DNA from 3 places in the Bradyrhizobium sp. UFLA01-814 genome. Region 1 is predicted to be linked to each of the others. Evidence: predicted binding sites of a transcription regulator. Region 1 holds the regulator's gene; each other region holds the start of a gene.
The links. Region 1 encodes PhoB, which activates phosphate uptake and scavenging genes when phosphate is short. Its sites were predicted from a motif close to TGTCATNNANCTGTCAT; they were not measured.
Positions count from the first base shown of each region.

Region 2: the regulator PhoB is predicted to act here: its motif matches at 3,938-3,954, upstream of PMN64_RS09420 (alkaline phosphatase).
Region 3: the regulator PhoB is predicted to act here: its motif matches at 5,302-5,318, upstream of ppk2 (polyphosphate kinase 2).

Region 1 is NZ_JAQOSR010000040.1:9,119-16,077, forward strand. It holds gene PMN64_RS14575 (Hsp33 family molecular chaperone) at 1-407, opposite strand, end outside; gene argF (ornithine carbamoyltransferase) at 619-1,545, opposite strand; gene PMN64_RS14585 (aspartate aminotransferase family protein) at 1,545-2,753, opposite strand; gene PMN64_RS14590 (GcrA family cell cycle regulator) at 3,241-3,753, shown strand; gene phoB (phosphate regulon transcriptional regulator PhoB) at 4,012-4,722, opposite strand; gene phoU (phosphate signaling complex protein PhoU) at 4,869-5,585, opposite strand; gene pstB (phosphate ABC transporter ATP-binding protein PstB) at 5,693-6,511, opposite strand; gene pstA (phosphate ABC transporter permease PstA) at 6,508-6,959, opposite strand, start outside.
Region 2 is NZ_JAQOSR010000022.1:2,731-9,689, reverse strand. It holds gene PMN64_RS09445 (hypothetical protein) at 1-426, shown strand, start outside; gene PMN64_RS09440 (phosphatase PAP2 family protein) at 466-1,248, shown strand; gene argG (argininosuccinate synthase) at 1,347-2,684, shown strand; gene PMN64_RS09430 (TetR/AcrR family transcriptional regulator) at 2,853-3,440, opposite strand; gene PMN64_RS09425 (nuclear transport factor 2 family protein) at 3,536-3,901, shown strand; gene PMN64_RS09420 (alkaline phosphatase) at 4,012-5,769, shown strand; gene PMN64_RS09415 (OmpA family protein) at 6,026-6,959, opposite strand, start outside.
Region 3 is NZ_JAQOSR010000019.1:16,649-23,607, forward strand. It holds gene PMN64_RS08510 (zinc-binding dehydrogenase) at 1-57, shown strand, start outside; gene PMN64_RS08515 (SDR family NAD(P)-dependent oxidoreductase) at 165-923, shown strand; gene PMN64_RS08520 (NAD(P)/FAD-dependent oxidoreductase) at 928-2,187, shown strand; gene PMN64_RS08525 (amino acid ABC transporter permease) at 2,246-2,914, shown strand; gene PMN64_RS08530 (transporter substrate-binding domain-containing protein) at 3,104-3,982, opposite strand; gene ppk2 (polyphosphate kinase 2) at 4,258-5,121, opposite strand; gene PMN64_RS08540 (fumarylacetoacetate hydrolase family protein) at 5,384-6,556, shown strand; gene PMN64_RS08545 (hypothetical protein) at 6,765-6,959, shown strand, end outside.

The DNA of each region.
Region 1 (6,959 bases):
GCAAGGTGGCCTTTGCCGAGCAGCTCGCCCGAGCTCTGGCCGTTCTTGAGGCGCGATGCGTCGTAGCGCGCATAGGCGCGCAGCCGGTCGGGCGCCTGGAAATCGACGATCAGGAGCGACACCGGACCGTCGGTCCGGGTCTGCAGAATGAAGCGGCCCTCGAACTTGACCGACGAGCCGAGCAGCGTGGTCAGCACGATCGCCTCGCCAAGCAGCTTGCCGACCGCGGGCGGATAATCGTGCTTGTGCAAGATCTCGTCGAGCGCGGGGCCAAGCCGGGTCAGCCGGCCGCGCAGGTCCAGCGCGCCGACCTCGAAGGCCAGCACGGCATCGTCGACAGGAACCGCTGAGGGCGCGCGAACCGGCGCCTCGGGCGTGATTTTGATGTCGGGGGATTGTGAAACCATGGCGCTCTATCTGGGGTCTCGGACCGCAAAACGAAAGGGGTTCACCGGAACGGATCTATCCGTCGTCCCTGCGAAAGCAGGGACCCATAACCACCAATGTGAGTTGCTGCATCAAGCTGGGGTCCCAGCTTTCACAACAATTGACAGCGGTGGTTATGGGTCCCGGGTCGCGCTGCGCTTGCCCGGGACGACAGCGCTTACTGATCTACGACTACGCGACCGCGTCGAAACACCAGGCCAGGATGCCCTTCTGCGCATGCAGGCGGTTTTCCGCCTCGTCGAACACCACGGATTGTGGCCCGTCGATCACCTCGTCGGTGACCTCCTCGCCGCGATGCGCGGGCAGGCAGTGCATGAACAATGCGTCCGGCTTGGCGAGCGACATCAGCTTGGCATTGACCTGATAGGGCCGCAGCACGTTGTGGCGGTGCTCGCCCTCCTTGTCACCCATCGACACCCAGGTGTCGGTGACGACGCAGTCGGCGCCGCGCACGGCGGCTTCCGGATCGCTGCCGAGCATGATCGGCGCGCCGGTCGCCTTGATCCAGTCGCGCATCGGCTTCTTCGGCGACAGCTCCGGCGGGGTTGCGACATTGAGCTGGAACTTGAACCGCTCGGCGGCATGCGCCCAGGAGGCCAGCACGTTGTTGTCGTCGCCGGTCCAGGCCACGGTCTTGCCCTCGATCGAGCCGCGGTTTTCCTCATAGGTCATGAGGTCGGCCATCACCTGGCAGGGATGCGAACGCCGGGTCAGGCCGTTGATGACGGGGACGGTGGCGTGAGCCGCGAGCTCGAGCAGCGCGTCATGGTTGAGGATGCGGATCATGATCGCATCGACATAGCGCGACAGCACGCGCGCGGTGTCGGCGATGGTCTCGCCGCGGCCGAGCTGCATCTCGGCACCGGTCAGCATGATGGATTCACCGCCGAGCTGGCGCATGCCGACGTCGAACGACACCCTTGTGCGGGTCGACGGGCGCTCGAAGATCATCGCCAGCGTCTTGCCTTCAAGCGGCTTCCTGCCCTTCTCATGCGCCTTCAGCTTCGCCTTCATGGCGGCTCCGGCGGACAGCATGTTGCGCAGCTCGCCGAGCGGCAGCTCGTTGATATCGAGGAAGTGACGGACCGGCTTGCTCATTATCCAGCCGCCTTCTTCGGCTGGGCCGCCGACAATGTCGCGCAGGCGCGCTCGAGCGCGGTGATCGACGTATCGATCTCGGCCTCGGTCACGATCAGGGGCGCCAGGAACCGTACCACATTGTCGCCGGCGCCGACGGTGAGCAGCTTCTCGTTGCGCAGTGCTGCGATCAGGTCGCCCGACGGCACCACGGCCTTGACGCCGATCAACAGCCCCTCGCCGCGCACCTCCGACAGCACGCCGGGATAGCGGTCGACGACGGAAGCGAGCTTCTGCTTGAGCAAGAGCGACATCTTTTGCACATGCTCGAAGAAGCCGGGTTTCAGCATGACGTCGAGCACGGCATTGGCGGCGGCGACCGCGAGCGGATTGCCGCCGAAGGTCGAGCCGTGCGAGCCGGGCGCCATGCCTTCGGCCGCTTTCGCGGTCGCCAGCACCGCGCCGATCGGGAAACCGCCGCCGAGCGCCTTGGCCAGCGACATCACATCCGGCGTGACGCCGGTGCGCTTGTAGGCGAACAGCTCGCCGGTGCGGCCCATGCCGGTCTGCACTTCGTCGAAGGCGAGCAGCAGGCCATGCTCGTCGCAGAGCGCGCGCAGCGCCTTGAAGAACGCCTGCGGCGCCGAGCGCACGCCGCCCTCGCCCTGCACCGGCTCGATCAGGATGCCGGCGGTGTGCGGACCGATCGCCTTCTTCAACGCCTCGATGTCGCCATGCGGCACCTGGTCGAAGCCGTCCATCGGCGGGCCGAAGCCTTCGAGATATTTCGCCGAGCCGGTCGCGGCCAGCGTGCCCAGCGTGCGGCCGTGAAAGGCGCCCTCGAAGGTGATGATGCGGTAGCGCTCGCCATGGCCCTTGGAGAAGTGATAATGGCGGACCAGCTTGATCACGCCCTCCATCGCTTCGGCGCCGGAATTGCAGAAGAACACGAAGTCGGCAAAGCTCTGCTCGCACAGCCGCGCGGCCAGCACCTCGCCGTCCGGGCTCTTGAACAGGTTCGACATGTGCCAGAGCTTGGTCGCCTGGTCCTGCAGCGCCTTGACCAGATGCGGATGCGCATGCCCGAGCGCGTTCACCGCAACGCCCGAGGTGAAATCGAGATAACGGTCGCCGTTGGTTGCGATCAGCCAGGCGCCCTCACCGCGCTCGAAGCCGAGATCGACCCTGGCGAAGACGGGGAGCAGATGCGACGTGGCAGCGTTGGTCATGGCGTTCACTGACGGTTTTTGAGCCGACAATTGCCGCGGGGCTTGACGCCAGCGCAGCAACGGCCAGCTTCGGAAAACAAAACGGCCGCCTTTGCGGGCGGCACGTGGCGGACATTCTATGCTGCGGTCGGTAGGTGTCAATCGCCACGAAGTGGCCTTCCTGCAATGCGAAACGAGCGCAATCCGGAGCATTCCGGTGCGGTGGAAAAGCCTCATCGCAATGCTTAACTGTATCGGAACATGTGGACGCACGGCCGCGGACTCTTGCGCCAGAGTCACGCCATATTGTAGCGTTTGGCCTGTCGGGTACGACATCTCGTGCGGCAGTACTGGACCCTCTAAGTAGCCTTCGTATCGCGCGTAAACGTTCGGGCGCAAGACCGCGCCCGGCGAGGGCTAAGGGATTCTGGCCGCAGGGATATTTGTCCAGATTGGCTCGCAGCGCCGCTCCAATGATTGGCCGGCGCTACGCGAAGGGAAGAATGCGATGACTGTATTGACCTGGTCCGACGATCGCGTCGAGCAGCTGAAGAAACTCTGGGAGTCTGGCCTGTCGGCCAGCCAGATCGCGGCGGAACTTGGCAATGTGACGCGAAACGCCGTGATCGGCAAAGTGCATCGGCTCGGCCTCTCCGGCCGCGCCAAGGCCCCCTCCACGGCCGCGCCGCGGCAGCGCAAGGCCCGCCCCGCCCAGCACATGATGCGGGTGGCGCGCCCGGTGTCCCGCGGCAACACCGCGCTGGCGCACGCCTTCGAGGTCGAGATGGAGCCCGATCCGATCTCCTACGACAATGTGGTGCCGATGAGCCAGCGGCTGTCGCTGCTCGAACTCAACGAGGCCACCTGTCACTGGCCGGTCGGCGATCCCTCAAGCCCGGAATTCTTCTTCTGCGGCGGCAAGGCGCTCGGCGGCCTGCCCTATTGCGCGCATCACTCGCGCGTCGCCTACCAGCCCGCCGCCGATCGCCGCCGGCCGTCGGCGAAACCGCAGATCAAGTGAGCACTCGGGAAACTACGGAAGACCTGAAAAACAAATCCCCGCGAAAGCGGGGATTTTTTTATGGCGCGTGGCCCGTTACATCATCGGCGTCGTCCCGGCGAAAGCCGGGACCCATAACCACTAATGCGTGTTGTTAGAAAGCCGTCTGGCCCCGTGCCGATTACGCCGGCCGCGGCGTATGGGTCCCGGCTCCCGTGCGCAATTGCGCACTAGGCCGGGACGACACCGTGCTACGGGATATGAATCCCGCAACGGCCATTACGGCTGCGGCTCGGCCTTGGCAAAGCGGTCGTCGAGCGCGTAGCCGGCGCCGCGCACGGTGCGGATCGGATCCTGCTCGCGGCCCGGATTGAGCAGCTTGCGCAGGCGGCCGATATGCACGTCGACGGTGCGTTCATCGATGTAGATGTCGCGGCCCCAGACGCTGTCGAGCAGTTGCTCGCGGCTGAACACGCGGCCGGGATGCTCGAGGAAGAATTCGAGCAGGCGATACTCGGTCGGCCCGAGATCGATCGGGCGGCCCGAGCGCGCCACGCGGCGCTTCTCGCGGTCGAGCTCGATGTCGCCATAGGTCAGCACGGTTGCAAGCCGCTCCGGGCTCGCGCGGCGCAAGAGGCCCTTCACCCGCGCCAGCAGCTCCGGCACCGAGAACGGCTTGACGATGTAATCGTCGGCGCCGGTGGCAAGCCCGCGCACGCGCTCGCTTTCCTCGCCGCGCGCGGTCAGCATGATGATCGGAAGCTGCTTGGTCTCGGGCCGCGCCCGCAGGCGGCGGCACAGCTCGATGCCGGACAGGCCCGGCAGCATCCAGTCGAGGACCACGAGGTCGGGAACGCGCTCCTTCAGCCTCGTGTCGGCATCGTCGCCGCGCCCCACCGTCTCGACATCGTAGCCTTCCGCATCGAGGTTGTAGCGCAACAGCGTCGTCAGCGCTTCCTCGTCTTCGACTACCAGAATGCGTGCGCTCATCGGTTTAAGTTCTTTCTCTGTGGTGATCCGTTGCCCAGACGCAAACCGAAACGCTTACTTCCTTGAGCATAGTCCCCGCGGAAACGAATTGTCGCGAGGATCGTCCAGTTTCACTCTTGCCGGTTTCGCGCTTGCCGATGATGCCTTCAGTTGCCCGGCACCGTGGTGGCAAAAGTGGTCATGTCCCCCTTCGGGCGCTTGTCGGTGATCTGCTGGCCCTCGATCATGTAGAACACGGTCTCTGCGATATTGGTAGCGTGATCGCCGATCCGCTCGATGTTCTTGGCGCAGAACATCAGATGGATGCAGAACGAGATGTTGCGCGGATCTTCCATCATGTAGGTGAGCAGTTCGCGGAACAGCGAGGTGCAGATCGCATCGACCTCCTCGTCGCCCTTCCAGACGTTCATCGCCGCCGGCAGGTCGTGCGCGGCGTAGGCGTCGAGCACCGACTTGACCTGCGACAGCACGAGGTCGGTCATGTGCTCGAGGCCGCGGATCAGCTTCAGCGGCTGGAAATCGCTCTCCAGCGCCGCGACACGCTTGCCCATGTTCTTGGCGAGGTCGCCGATCCGCTCGAGGTCGGTGGCGACGCGCATCGCGCTGACGATCTCGCGCAGGTCGATCGCCATCGGCTGGCGGCGCGCGATCGTCAGCACCGCGCGCTCTTCGATGTTGCGCTGCAGATTGTCGATCTCGATGTCGGCGGCGACCACGCGCTTGCCGAGCGCGACGTCGCGACGGATCAGCGCGTCGACCGACTCGGTAATCATCCGCTCGACCAGGCCGCCCATCTCGGCGACCAGGCGGGTCAACTCCTGCAGGTCGCTGTCGAATGCCTTGGCGGTATGTTCAGAAGCCATCGCTTGTCTCCCTCAAACCATGATCCCGGGGATCATGGTTTCGTGTCCTGAATTTTAGCATGCCCTGATCGGAAAACCGGTTTCCACTTTTCCGGATCATGCGCCGGTCAACCGAACCGGCCGGTGATGTAGTCCTGGGTGCGCCGATCGCTCGGTGAGGTGAAGATCTTGTTGGTGTCGTCGAACTCGATCAGCTCGCCGAGATACATGAAGGCGGTCTTGTCGGAGACGCGCGCCGCCTGCTGCATGTTGTGGGTGACGATCGCGATCGTGTAGTCCTCGGAGAGCTCCTGGATCAGCTCCTCGACCTTGGCGGTCGAGATCGGGTCGAGCGCCGAGCACGGCTCGTCGAACAGGATCACCTCGGGGCGCACCGCCACGGTGCGCGCGATGCACAGGCGCTGCTGCTGGCCGCCGGAGAGCGACAGGCCGGACGCGTTCAGCTTGTCCTTGACCTCGTTCCACAGCGCGCCGCCGCGCAGCGCCTTCTCGACCCGGTCGTCCATCTCGGACTTCGAGATCTTCTCGTAGAGGCGGATGCCGAAGGCGATGTTCTCGTAGATCGTCATCGGGAACGGCGTCGGCTTCTGGAACACCATGCCGACCCGCGCGCGCAGCAAGTTGAGGTCGAGCTTGGGGTCGAGAATGTTGGTCTGGTCCAGCATCAGCTGGCCGACCGCGCGCTGGCCCGGATAGAGGTCATACATCCGGTTGAAGATGCGCAGCAGGGTCGACTTGCCGCAGCCGGACGGGCCGATGAACGCCGTGACGCGGTTGGTGCCGAGCGTCAGGTTGATGTTCTTCAGCGCGTGGTGCTCGCCGTAATAGAAATTGAGATTGCGCACCGTGACTTTCGGCGGCGCTTCAGGCAGCGGAACCTGGGGAACGTGGCCCGCGGCAGTCGTGGAGACGGAAAGCTCGGTCATTTTGCGGCCCTTTCGGCACCAAGGATACGCGCGCCGATATTCAACGCGAGCACGGTGAATGTAATGAGCAGCGCACCGCTCCACGCCAGCTCTTTCCAGTAGGCGTAGGGGCTCTGCACGAAGTTGTTGATGGTCACCGGCAGGTTGGCCATCGTCTTGGTCAGATCCAGGCTGAAGAACTGGTTCGACAGCGCGGTGAACAGCAGCGGCGCGGTCTCGCCGGCGACGCGGGCGGTCGCCAGCAGCACGCCGGTGATCAGCCCCGATCGCGCGGCACGATAGGCGATCCGCTTGATCACCAGCGAACGCGGCAGGCCGAGCGCGGAGGCGGCCTCGCGCAGCGGATTGGGCACCAAGAGCAGCATGTCCTCGGTGGTGCGCAGCACGACCGGGATCACGATCACCGCGAGCGCGAGGCTGCCTGCGATCGCCGAGAAGCCGCGCATCG
Region 2 (6,959 bases), on a different contig from region 1:
GCAGGGATCATCGTGGTCGTCGCGGTGCTGTATCCCGAGATCAGCGATTTCGGCGGGCAGATCGACCAGAGCGCTATCAACGTCGTGCTCGGCTTCGGTTTCATCTTCATATCAGGCTTCGCATTGTTGCCGGCGCTGATCGTGGTGCTGATCACCGAGGCGTTCTTCATCCGCAGCGTACTGGCCTACGCCGTCGGCGGCGCCATCGTCGGCGCGGCCTGCTATCTCGGCCTGGTTCCGTTCGATCCCGATATGATGCAATTCCACGGCATCGTGCGCCGGCACATGGAGATCATGACCGGCGCCGGCATCGTCGCGGGCCTCGTCTACTGGCTGATCGCCGGCCGCACCGCCGGCGCCTGGCGCGAGCCGCCGCGTCCCTTGCCGCCGCCCCCGCCCTTGCCGTCGCAATCGCCGCGGCCGTGATGCTTCCCATGCCCCGCAGCCTCGGCTAAACCGCGCGCCATGAACCGGACCGGACTTTTCATCGCGCTGGCGCTGGCGCTCATCGTCGGCATCCTGTTCGGGATCTATCCCGAGCTCGACCTGAAGCTGGCGGCGCTGTTCTACGATGTGGCGCAGAAAACCTTCCCGCTGAAGCTCGACGCGGTGGCGTCGTTTGCGCGCGATGCGGCGATGTGGATCGCCTGGGCGCTGGTGCTGCCGGCGATCGTGACCATCGTCTGGAAATTCATCCGCCCGGACCGGCCAATGCTGATGTCCGGCCGCGCCGCGGTGTTCCTGCTCACCACGATGCTGCTCTCGGCCGGCGTGCTCACCAATTTCACCTTCAAGAATTATTGGGGCCGGCCGCGGCCGGTGTTCGTGACGCAGTTCGGCGGCGACCTGCAATTCATGCCGTGGTGGGACCCGCGCGGCGGCTGCCCGCGCAACTGCTCGTTCTTCTCCGGCGAGGGCGCCACCGCGTTCTGGACCTATGCACCGGCGGCGCTGACGCCGCCCGTGTGGCGGCCGCTGGCCTTTGCCGGGGCCACCGTGTTCGGCATCGTCACCAGCGGGCTGCGAATGGCCTTCGGTGGCCACTTTTTCACCGATGTGGCGATCGCGGGCCTGGTGTCCTTCTTCACCGTCTGGCTGTTTTACGCGCTGATCTACCGCTGGGCAGCGACCCGGCTGACCGACGCCCAGGTCGATGCCGCGCTGACGCGGCTCGCAATGCCCGGCTACCGGCTGATGCAGCGCTGGCGCCGCGGCGGCAAGGCGGCGTCCAGCCAGCCCGAGGCCTGATTTGGGGCCTGATTAAAGGCGTGCCCCGCCTGCCGAAATTTGATATCGCCACCCCTGAAACATCATCGATTTCGATTTTCGACCGATTGGACCGTCCCATGAGTACGATTCTGAAAAGCCTGCCCACTGGCGAAAAAGTCGGCATCGCGTTCTCGGGCGGGCTCGACACGTCAGCGGCGCTGCTCTGGATGAAGCTGAAGGGCGCCAAGGTCTTCGCCTATATCGCCAATCTCGGCCAGCCCGACGAGGCCGACTACGACGCGATCCCGCGCAAGGCGATGGATTTTGGCGCCGAGAAGGCCCGCCTGGTCGATTGCCGCACCCAGCTGGTCCATGAAGGCATCGCCGCGATCCAGTCCGGCGCGTTCCACATCTCGACCGGCGGCATCACCTATTTCAACACCACGCCGCTCGGCCGCGCGGTGACCGGCACGATGCTGGTCGCGGCGATGCAGGAGGACGGCGTCAACATCTGGGGCGACGGCTCGACCTTCAAGGGCAACGACATCGAGCGCTTCTATCGCTATGGCCTGCTGACCAACCCGAGCCTGCGCATTTACAAACCCTGGCTCGACCAGCAGTTCATCGACGAGCTCGGCGGCCGCGCCGAGATGTCGGCGTTCATGACCGCGCAAGGCTTCGCCTACAAGATGAGCGCGGAGAAGGCCTATTCGACCGACAGCAATCTGCTCGGCGCGACGCATGAGGCCAAGGATCTCGAGAGCCTTGCGAGCGGCATCACCATCGTCAACCCGATCATGGGCGTGCCGTTCTGGCGCGCCGATTGCGACGTCAAGGCTGAGAAGGTCGTGGTGCGCTTCGAGGAAGGCCAGCCGGTCGCGCTGAACGGCAAGACGTTCGCCGATCCGGTCGCGCTGTTCCTCGAGGCCAATGCGATCGGCGGCCGCCACGGCCTCGGCATGAGCGACCAGATCGAGAACCGGATCATCGAGGCCAAGAGCCGCGGCATCTACGAGGCGCCGGGCATGGCGCTGCTGCACATCGCCTATGAGCGTCTCGTCACCGGCATCCACAATGAGGATACGATCGAGCAGTACCGCATCAGCGGCATGCGGCTCGGCCGCCTGCTCTATCAGGGCCGCTGGTTCGATTCGCAGGCCTTGATGCTGCGCGAGACCGCACAGCGCTGGGTGGCGCGCGCCGTCACCGGCGAGGTGACGCTCGAGCTGCGTCGCGGCAACGACTACTCGATCCTCAACACCGAGAGCCCGAACCTGACCTATGCGCCGGAACGGCTCAGCATGGAGAAGGTCGAGGACGCCGCCTTCACGCCGGCCGACCGCATCGGCCAACTGACGATGCGCAACCTCGACATATCAGACACCCGCGCCAAGCTCGGCCTCTACAACAAGACCGGCCTCATCTCGAGCGGCGAGGGGGCGCAGATCTTTCAGCTCGAGAACGACAAGGGTTGAGGCGGCACCCTCTCGCCTCGTCGTCCCGGGCAAGCGAAGCGCGACCCGGGACCCATAACCACCGGCCGTGGTTATGAAGCGCGCTGGTGCTCCAGCGCGTTTCCACGACTCCTCCCTGTGGTTATGGGTCCCTGCTTTCGCAGGGACGACCCGGGGATGGATATCGGCCTACCTCACCCTGAGCGCATCCAGCAGCGAACGGAACGCGCGCGCGTAATCGGTGCCGGTCTTGCCGATGTCCGGCCCCGCGGAGACCGCAACCGCGGCTTCCGTCACCGCGCCGAGCAGCAGCCGCGCCAGCGGCTCGATCGGCTGCCTGGCGATCATGCCGGCGTCCATCGCCGCTGTCAGCGCGCGTGGAAACTTGCCGCCGAAATGTTTCGCGTCGATCTCGCGCCAGCGTTCCCAGCCGAGCACGGCCGGACCATCGCGCAAGATGATCTGGCCGGTCGGGCCTTTCGAGCACGCCGCGAAATAGCCCTGCGTGCCCGCCGCCATCGCCGCCAGCGGATCGTTCTCGGCGCGCGAGATGCGGTCGAGATCGGCGACGAGGTCGATTGACACCTGCTCGAACACGGCCTCGAACACCGCCTCCTTGGTCGCGAAGTGATGATAGACCGCGCCCTTGGCGACGCGCGCTCCAGCGGCGATGTCGTCCATCGTCGCAGCGGCAAAGCCGCGCTCGCCAAAAATGCGCCGCGCCGCCTTGACGATGGCGGCTCTGGTTTTCTCGCGCCGCTCGGCCTGGGTTGCCATGGCGCATCTCTATCCCAGTTCCAGGCGCAAGCCAATTGACTTACCGACTGTTGGTCGATAAATACCGACTATCAGTCTGTAACTGGAGAGTGCCCATGCCCTCGCTTAGGACGTTGCAAGCCTTCGCGGACACGGTGGAATCCAACGACCATGTCGGCGCGATCAGGAACTTCTATTCAGACGATGCCCGCACCCAGGAGAATGACGGCCAGTGGCGGGTCGGCCGCGAGGCACTGGCAGCGCGCGAGGCGGCGGTGCTGGCCGCGGTCGCCGGCGTCAAGACCACGCGGCTCGGGCCGCTCCTGCTCGACGGCGATCATTCGGCGATCTGCTGGCGGTTCGAATTCACCGGCAAGGACGGCAAGGTTCGCTGCATGGAGGAGGTCGCCTGGCAGACCTGGCGGGGCGAGGAGCTGGTCGAGGAGCGCTTCTTCTACGATACGCAGCAAATGGCGCGCTGAAATCACGCCGGCCTTGCGGCAATACGCCCCGGCGCGCCTCATTGCGCCGTCATCCGCCGCAACTAGCCTCCGCTCCGATGCGCATGATGCGCAAGGGCGGAGCATCGATCATGATCAAGCGAGTTGCCGGTATGGCCGTCACGCTGGCGTTGTCGGCAGCGCCGGCGTTCGCCCAGACGATCTATCCGATCGATCGCGCCGATATCCTCGTCGGCGCCAAATTCGACTTCAAGGTCGAGCTTCCGGGGGTGGTCGATCAAGCCAAGCTCAAGGTCACGCTGAACGGCGCGGATTATGCCGCGGTATTCGGCCAGGGCGGCACATTCACCGCGCGCGAGGCCGGCCGGGAGCAGTCGGCGCTGTTGCTGCGCGATGTCTCGCTCGCCAAGCCCGGGCAGGTCGCCGTCGAAGTCAGCGACGGCACGCAGAGCCGGAAGGTGACCTGGACCGTCTACGACACCGGGGCACGCAAGGCCAGGAACGTGATCCTGTTCATCGGCGACGGGATGTCGCCGTCGCATCGCGTCGCCGCGCGAATCCTTTCCAAGGGAATTGCGGAGGGCAAGAGCCGCGGCAAGCTCGCGATCGACGACGTGCCGCATATGGCGCTGGTCGCGACCGCGGGCTCGGACTCGATCATCACCGATTCGGCGAATGCCGCGAGCGCTTACGCCACCGGCCACAAGGCCGCGGTCAATGCGCTCGGCGTCTACGCCGACCGCACGCCCGATCCGCTCGACGATCCCAGGGTCGAGACCATCGCGAGCCTTGCCAAGCGCCGGGCGGGCCTCGCCGTCGGCATCGTCACCAACACCGAGGTCGAGGATGCGACCCCGGCGGCGATGGTTGCGCATACCCGCCGCCGCGCCGCCTATGACGCGATCGTCGCGCAATATTTCGACGCGAAGCCCGACGTGCTGATGGGCGGCGGCTCCGCGAACTTCCTGCCGCAATCCACGTCCGGGTCGAAACGCAAGGACGATATCGATTATCTGGCGCGCTTCCGCGACGCCGGCTATCCGGTCGCGACCACCGCAAGCGAGCTGAACGCGCTGGCGGCGAAGCCCGACGCCCGCCAACTGCTCGGCCTGTTCGCCGCCGGCAACATGGACGGCGCGCTCGACCGCAAGTTCCTGAGGGGCGGCGGCGTCAGGAAATTCCCCGAGCAGCCGGACCTGACCGAGCAGGTCCAGGCCGCGCTCACGGTGCTGTCGAAACACGAGGCCGGTTTCTTCCTGATGGTCGAGTCCGGCCTGATCGACAAATACGCCCATCTGCTCGACATGGAGCGCGCGGTCTACGACACCATCATGCTCGACAATGCGGTGCGGCTCGCCAAGGACTGGGCGAAAGCGCGCAGCGGCGACACGCTGATCCTGGTCGTGGCCGACCACAACCATCCGAACAGCCTGGTCGGTACCATCAATGACGACATGGCGGCGACACCCAACGTGCCGCTGCGCGAGCGCGTCGGCGTCTACGAGAAGGCCGGCTTTCCTAATTATCCGGCGCCGGACGCCGAGGGTTATCCATCACGCGTCGATGTCAGCCGGCGGCTTGCGATCTTCTCCGCCAGCCTGCCGGATCACTACGAGACGTTCCGCCCGAAACTCGACGATCCGAACGAGCCGACGGTGAAGGGCGACCAGCCCGACACGTTCAAGGCCAATGACAAGTACAAGGATGTCCCCGGCGTCGTGCTGCGCTTCGGCAATCTGCCGGCGATGATCGGCGCCAGCGTGCATTCCGGCGAGGACGTCATCCTCACCGCGACCGGCCCGGGCAGCGAGCGCGTCCACGGCTCAATGGACAACACCGAGGTATTCCGCGTGATGGTCGAGGCGCTGGGACTGGGCGCGGGGAAATAACGAATGATGAGATTGGGTCGATCAGCATGCCCGCTGTACCTCTCCCGCTTGCGGGGCGACGCTTCTCCAACCTCCCCTTGAAAAGGGGAGGTCGCTTTGCTCGCCAGAGCAAAGCGGGTGGGGATCTGCTCTCTCCGCAAACAGTGTTGCCTGTGGCTGACCCCCATCCCGACCTTCCCCCTTTCAGGGGGAAGGAGAAGAAACAAAAATGGCCGGGATCGCTCCCGGCCATTTCGTCGCGTGATGTCGCGCCGGCTCAGCGCGGCGGGGCGGCGGAGGCGGTGCCGCCGTTGAGCAGCGGGGTGATGCGGCGGACGGTGACGCGCCGGTTGATGCGGCTCGGCCCGTCGGTCTGCTCCTTCAGATATTGCGAGCCGTAACCCTGCGAGGTCAGGTTCTCCGCCGGCACGCCGAACTGCTGCGTCAAGAGCTCGGCGGCGGATTGCGCACGGCGGTCCGACAGCGACAGATTGTCGGTGTCGTTGCCGGTCGCATCCGTATGGCCCTCGATCAGGAACACCTCGCGCGGATTGCGCTGGATGGCCCGATTGAGACCGTCGGCGATCACCTGCAGCCGCGCAGCCTGGTCCGGCGGGACGGTCCACGATCCGGAGTCGAAATTGATCGTGTTGACGTCGATGCTCGGCATCTGCATGCGGACATTGGGGCTGTAGCGGATCTCGTCGAGCGAGTAGCGCCGTTCGATCCGCTGCACCGGCGGTGCCTCCATGGTCTCGTAGATCACGTCGGGCGACGCGTCCTGAGCGTCGACGATGTAGCGATCGTAGGGAATGTTGACCACCGGCGGTGGCGCGTCGACATAGAAGCCGCCGACCGCCCGCGGATCGCGATAGCTGTTGTCGATGATGACGACCTCGCGTCCGCCAGTATCCCTGCGGATCCGGCGCAACATCTGGCCGTCGGAGCCGACCACCGTGATGATCTCGCTGCCGTCAGGACGAACCACGACCGTCCGCGTCTCGCCGCCGATCGTCTCGGTGCGGATATCGCGCGCCCCATAGCGGAAACGATAGACGTCGTCGCCGCGGACATAGGCCTGGCCGCCCGGATCGCGGATGATGACGCGGTCCGGCTCGGTGTAGATGGTGCGGCCGCCCTCGACGACCTCCTGCCGCTGGCTGTGCAGGTCGGCGATGCTGCCGCCGATGATGGCGCCGGCAACCACGCCG
Region 3 (6,959 bases), on a different contig from region 1:
GCCGATCTCGCCAATCCCGAGGCGCACACCAAGATCCTGGTCGAGCCGTGGCGCTGATTTGGCGTTGAACCTGGCGCCAAACTGACGGCGATGGGTGCGGTTTGCATTTCGTGGCGCCGAACCTATAGTTCGCTGTCTCTTATCGCACTGACTGCATGCACCTCATGCGCGTTTCAATCATCACCGGAGGCGGCTCCGGCATCGGCGCCGCGGTCGCGCGCCGGCTCGCCGGCCCCGATCAATCCCTGATGCTGCACGGACAGGGCGCTGACCCCGCCGGGCTCGCGCGGCTGAATTCGGTTGCGGAGGAATGCCGCAGCAAGGGCGCGAAGCTCGAGGTCTGCACCGGCGATCTCGCCAAGGCCGGCGCCGGCACCGCGCTGGTCGCGGCAACGCGGGCCGCGTTCGGGCCGATCGACAGCATCGTGCACGCCGCGGGCTTTGCCGACCGGCGCGAATTCTTGAGCCTGCCGCGCGAGGCGCTGGAGCGCGCCTTCGCGGTGATGGCGGCGGCCTTCCATGAAATCGCGGCGGCCGCGCTGTCCGACCTCACGCGCAGCGCGCAAGGCCGCGTCGTCGCGGTGTCGAGCTTCGGGCCGCATCGCTTCGTGCCCGGCGCCACCTATCCGGGATCGGCGGCTGCGAAGGCCGCGCTCGAGGTGCTGGTGAAGTCGCTCGCGATCGAGCTCGCCGCGTCAGGCGCCACCGCCAATGCCGTGATTCCCGGCTACACCCGCAAGGATCCCGACCTGTTCGGCGCGCTTGATACCGCGACCTGGGAGCGCGTCGCAAAGGCGAATCCGATGCAGCGGCTGGCCGAGCCCGACGAGGTCGCAGTCGTCGTCGCCTTCCTGCTGTCGCCGGAAGCGGGCCACGTCACCGGCGCGACGCTGCCGGTCGATGGCGGCCTGACCTTGATGTGACGGCATGAGCGAGGGCACGGCAGCACAGCAGGTCGATGTCGCCGTCCTTGGCGCCGGCATGGTCGGCGTCTCGGCGGGCCTCGCCGCGCGGCAGCGCGGGCTCTCCGTCGTCGTCGTCGATCGCCGCGAGCCAGGCAGCGAAACCTCCTACGGCAATGCCGGCATCATCTCGTCGGGCTCGATCCTGCCGCTCAACACGCCGTCGCTGCTGAAGAACTTGCCGAGATATCTGACCAACGCGCATCCGGCGCTGCGCTGGAACATTGCGTGGGCGCTCGCCAATGCCGGCTGGGTGATGCGCTTCCTCGCAGCCGCTGTACCGTCGCAGACCAAACCGCGCGCCGCCGCGTTGCACGGTCTGATCGGCGCGTCGCTGAAGCTGCATCGCGACTGGATCGTGCAGGCCGGCGCTGGCCATCGCATCCGCGAAACCGGCTGGCTCAAGGCCTGGCGCGCCGACGGGCTCGCCGCCGCGAAGGCCGAGCAGGCAGCGCTCGCCGAGTTCGGCATCAGGAGCGAGGTGCTTGATCGCCAGGCGATCTCCGCGCTCGAGCCGAACATCATCCCTGCCTACAGCACGGGTCTCCTGCACACGCAGACGGCATCGGTCGATTCACCCGGCGCGGTGGTCAAGGCCTACGCGCAGATGCTTGCCGCTGGCGGCGGCACGATCAGGCAATCCGGGATCCGGCGGATCGAAGCGCACGGCGATGGCTGGCGCGTGCAGCTCGCCGACGGCGAGATCGCCGCACGCCATGTCGTGGTCGCGCTTGGGCCGTGGTCGGCCGAGCTGCTGCGGCCGCTCGGCTATCGCGTGCCGCTGGCGTTCGAGCGCGGCTATCACCAGCATTTCGTGCCGAACCCGGCACGCAAATTGCTGCGGCCGATCCATGACGCGGAGGGCGGCTTTCTGATGACGCCGATGGAGCAGGGCGTTCGCGTCACCAGCGGCGTCGAGCTCACCGCGCGCGACGCGCCGTCGAATTTTTCGCAGCTCGAGGCGGTGGTGCCGATGGCGCGCAGCGTGGTCGAATTTGGCGATGCGGTCGGCGAGCGCTGGCGCGGCGCGCGGCCGACGCTGCCCGACAGCCTGCCGATGATCGGTAAGGCGCCGCGGCATCGCGGGCTCTGGCTCGCCTTCGGCAACCAGCATATCGGCTTCACCACCGGTCCCGGAACGGGCGCCGCAATTGCGGCGATGATCGCGGGCGATGCGCCGCCGTTCGAGGTCAATGCATTTTCGCCAGACCGGTATATCGCGTGACACGCGCGAGGCCGCCTGCGATGCTTGGCGATCAAGCGCGCGGCAACCGAGAGGCAGGATGAACTACGTCTGGGATTTCGGCATCCTTGCCAAGTATAGCCATCTGTTCTGGCTCGGGCTCGGCTGGACCATCGCCTACACCATCGGCACCATCATCCTCGGGACCTTGATCGGCCTGATCGTCGGCATGCTGCGGCTGCGGCGCATCCCGGTGATCGACTGGCTCCTGATCGCCTATATCGAATTGTTCCGCTGCACGCCGCTGCTGGTGCAGATCATCTGGTTCTACTACGCGTTTCCGGTGGTGATCGGCGTCAACATCCCGGCGCATGTCGCCGCCGTCAGCGTGCTCTCGCTCTATGGCGGCGCATTCTACGCCGAGATCGTGCGCGGCTCGATCGAGAGCGTGCCGGTCGGGCAGTGGGACGCGGCGAAGGCGCTCGGCTTCCGCGGCTGGCGCCTGATGCGGCTCGTGATCCTGCCGCAGGCGCTGAAGCCGATGATGGCGCCCTATGTCAACCAGTCGGTCACGCAGCTCAAGAACACCTCGCTGGTCTCGATCATCGCGGTGCCCGATCTCGTCTACAACGCGACCTTGATCAACGCCGACACCTACCGGCCGCTCGAGGTCTACACCATCGTCGCGCTGATCTATTTCGCGATCCTGTTCCCATCGACACTGGTCGCGCGCCGGCTGGAGCGCGGGCTGACCTACGACAAGGTGTGAGTAATTCTGAGAAGCGGCCGCATCGGTGGTTCACCTCTCCCGCTTGCGGGGGAGGTCGGATCGCATCGTAAGATGCGATCCGGGTGGGGGCTTTTTCCACCCGAAGGTTCCGACGCGCGGTGACACCCCCACCCCAGCCCTCCCCCGCAAGCGGGAGAGGGAGCCGACCGCCGATGCGGTGGCCAAGCCTCAAATACTCAACTCCACCGGCACATCCTCGGGCTTGACGCCGGCGAGGCCGAGGCCCTTGACGAACCATTCGCGCATCTGGCCGATGCCGCGGTTGTAGTCGATCCACACCGAGAGGAAATCGCGCCAGCGCTTGTCGGCTTCGCGCCGCACCGCCGTGCCACTCGCGATCGTCACCGACGGCGAGGCCAGGATCTTGTAGGTGCCGAGGTTCGGGTTCTTGGCGATCGCGGTCAGCCCCAGCACCAGCGCGTTGACCACGCAATCGACGCGACCCGACGACATTTCCAGCATCACCTCGTCGCGCGACTTCAGCGACTTGATGGTGGCGTTCGGCGCAAAGCGGCGCGCCACCGCCTCGTTGGCCGAGCCGACGTCGACCGCGATCTTCACCTCGGGCTTGTTGATGTCGGCCCAGGTCTTGGCTTCCAGCCCCTTCTTCAGCATCGCGCCGAACGGATGCGGGAACACCAGATTGGTGAAATCGACAACCAGCGCGCGCTGCGGGGTCGGGTTGAGCGCGAAGCCGAGATCGATCTTGTTGGCCTGCAGATCGAGAATTGAATTGCCGTAGGTCGACTCGACATATTCCAGCTTGACGTCGAGCAGTTTGGCCAGATCGTTGGCCATCTCGATCGAGAATCCGGACCAAGTGCCCGAGGCGAGGTCCTTGTTGAAATAAGGCAGCTCGCCCGGCAGCACCGCGATCCGCAGCACCTTGTTGGCCCGGATGCGATCCAGCGTGTTGTCGGCTGGCGTCTGCGCCGCGGCCGGGGCGGCCATCGCGGCCGCGAGTGCCGCGCCGCTGCCGATCCCGAGCGCATAGCGCAGCGCGTCACGGCGATCTTCGGAAATTGCGATGTCGTCGGATTGAGTCAAGCGGGCCTCCCTGCACCAGATCGGGGGAAGCCTAGCGTCGGTATCCGGTGCCAGCAAGGGCGCGCGCCTGCACCATTGGTAGGCGCCGTTGCCCAAGCGCTGGTCCTTCTTACCTCGCCCCGCTTGCGGGGAGAGGTCGGATTCGAGTGGAGCTCGAATCCGGGTGAGGGGGACTCTCCGCTTGCGAACTGGGAGCGCTTGTGCGGAAGCAGCCCCTCACCCCAGCCCTCTCCCCGTAAGAACGGGGCGAGGGAGCGCAGTGTCGCCCAGTCCGATCAATACCGTCCCGGCACGTACATCTCCGGCGGGATCGGGCCGCGGTGATAGTCGGGGTTGCGGACCCGCGGCGGCAGCACCACCGGCTGGTGGGTCACCGTCTGATAGGGGATCTGGCTTAGGAGATGCGAGATGCAGTTGAGCCGGGCGCGCTTCTTGTCGACGGCATCGACGATCCACCACGGCGAGTCCTGCAGATGCGTGCGTTCCAGCATCGTCTCCTTGGCCTTGGTGTAGAGCTCCCAGCGGGTCCGCGCCTCGACGTCCATCGGGCTCAGCTTCCACTGCTTCAGCGGATCCTGGATCCGCATCGAGAAGCGGAACGCCTGTTCCTCGTCGGTGATCGAGAACCAGTATTTCAGGAGGACGGTGCCGGAACGGATCAGCATGCGCTCGAAATCCGGCACCGAGTTGAAGAATTCCTCATACTGCTCGTCGCTGCAGAACCCCATCACCTTCTCGACGCCGGCGCGGTTGTACCAGCTGCGGTCGAACAGCACGATCTCGCCGCCGGCCGGCAGATGCGAAACATAGCGCTGGAAGTACCATTGCGTGCGCTCGCGCTCGTTCGGCGCCGGCAGCGCCGCGATCCGGCAGACCCGCGGATTGAGCCGCTGGGTGATGCGCTTGATCACGCCGCCCTTGCCGGCGGAATCGCGGCCCTCGAACAGCACCACGACCTTCTTCTTCTCGTGCTGCACCCAGTCCTGCAGCTTGACCAGCTCGCCCTGCAGCCGCAGCAATTCGCGGAAGTAGAACTTGCGGTCGATCGACGGCCTGCCGGCGGCGCCGTCATGGTCGAGCTCGTCGAGCCTCATGTCGTCCAGCTCGAGCTCGAGTTCCTCGTCGAGGCTGTCGGCCATCTCCTGATGGATGCGGGCGCGCAAGGCTTCGTCGCGCAAGGCTTCGTCGCGCAAGGCTTCATCCCGCAAGGCTTCATCCCGGGAGGCTTCGTCGGTGAGGGCGGAGGTCGTCATGAAGGTCCGTCTTTCAGTGTGTTAGATGGATCGGACGGCAGCATTGACGGGCGATGTTACCCCTCTATGACAATGCCATGACCGCTGTTTCACGCCGCCGGGCGGACTGTGCTAACAAGCCGACAAAACCAAAAAGGGAGATGTGCCGATGATTTCGCTCACGCCAAAAGACGTCCTGCCGGAGGACGGCACCGCCGGCACGCTGGTCGGACGGGTCTGGCTGCCGCAGGCCGGCGGGCCGGCTGTCGCCGCGGTTCGGGCAGATGGCGTGTTCGACGTCACGGCGCGGTTCCCGACGGTGAGCGCGCTCTGCGAGGAAAGCGATCCCGCGGCCGCGCTGCGCGCCACGCGCGGCGAGCGGATCGGCGATTTCGAGGCGATCCTCGCCAACACCCCGCCCGACGGCCGCGACAAGGCCAGGCCGCATCTGCTGGCGCCGGTCGATCTCCAGGTGCTGAAGGCCGCCGGCGTCACTTTCGCGATCTCGATGCTGGAGCGCGTGATCGAGGAGCGGGCGCGCGGCAATCCGTCCTCGGCGGAGGCGATCCGCAAGGAGGTGGTGCGCCTGGTCGGCGACGATCTCTCCAAGCTGAAGCCCGGCTCCGAGCAGGCGATGAAACTGAAGCAGGTGCTGATCGATCAGAATGCCTGGAGCCAGTATCTCGAGGTCGGCATCGGTCCCGACGCCGAAGTGTTCACCAAGGCGCCGACGCTGTCCTCGGTCGGGTCAGGCATGGACGCCGGGCTGCATCCGAAGTCGACCTGGAATAATCCGGAGCCGGAGGTCGTGCTTGTTGTCTCCGCCGCCGGCAAGATCGTCGGCGCCGCGCTCGGCAACGACGTCAATCTGCGCGACTTCGAGGGGCGCTCGGCGCTCTTGCTGTCGAAGGCCAAGGACAACAACGCGTCCTGCGCGATCGGCCCGCTGCTCCGGCTGTTCGACCAGACCTTCTCGCTCGACGATGTCAGGAAGATGGATGTCGGCCTGACCGTGACGGGCGCAGACGGCTTCGTGCTCGAGGGCCATTCCTCGATCAGCAAGATCAGCCGCGATCCGACCGATTTGGTCGCCCAGACCATCGGCTCCGTGCATCAATATCCCGATGGATTTGCGCTGTTCCTCGGCACGATGTTCGCGCCGGTCAAGGACCGCGACGCCAAGGGCGAGGGTTTCACCCACAAGCGCGACGACATCGTCACCATCGCCGCGCCGCAGCTCGGCAAGCTGGTCAACCGGATGCGGGGCAGCGACGAGTGCGAGCCCTGGACCTTCGGCGTCGGCGCTCTGATGAAGAACCTCGCACAGCGCAAGGTGCTGTGAGGAGAAGATACTAATCCATCGTGAGGTTAGCACGCTCGTCGGGCTCCCTCCCCCCTTGTGGGGGAGGGTGGGGAGAGGGGTGGCCCCAGGCGAGATGTTCGATCACACCGGGCTCCGTAGCGCACGTGCCCGCGTGGGTCGGTCGCTGTCTTGAAATGCGCCTTTCGATGATGTGCCACTGTTCGCTGAAGCGGCGGCATTATCGAACATGTTCAGAAACCTGCGCGGCAGATCGACCGTGTGGCGCAACTTGAGCGCGCTAAAACACGCGGAATTTGCCGCTTTTTCCTGGCTTTATGTGAACCAGTTCATCCTCGTTCGCGCCGGTCCGCTCCAGCATATCGGCTCGACGCGAACAGAAGGAGTCGCGGACATGAGCGAGCAGCCATCAAACGGAATGCCC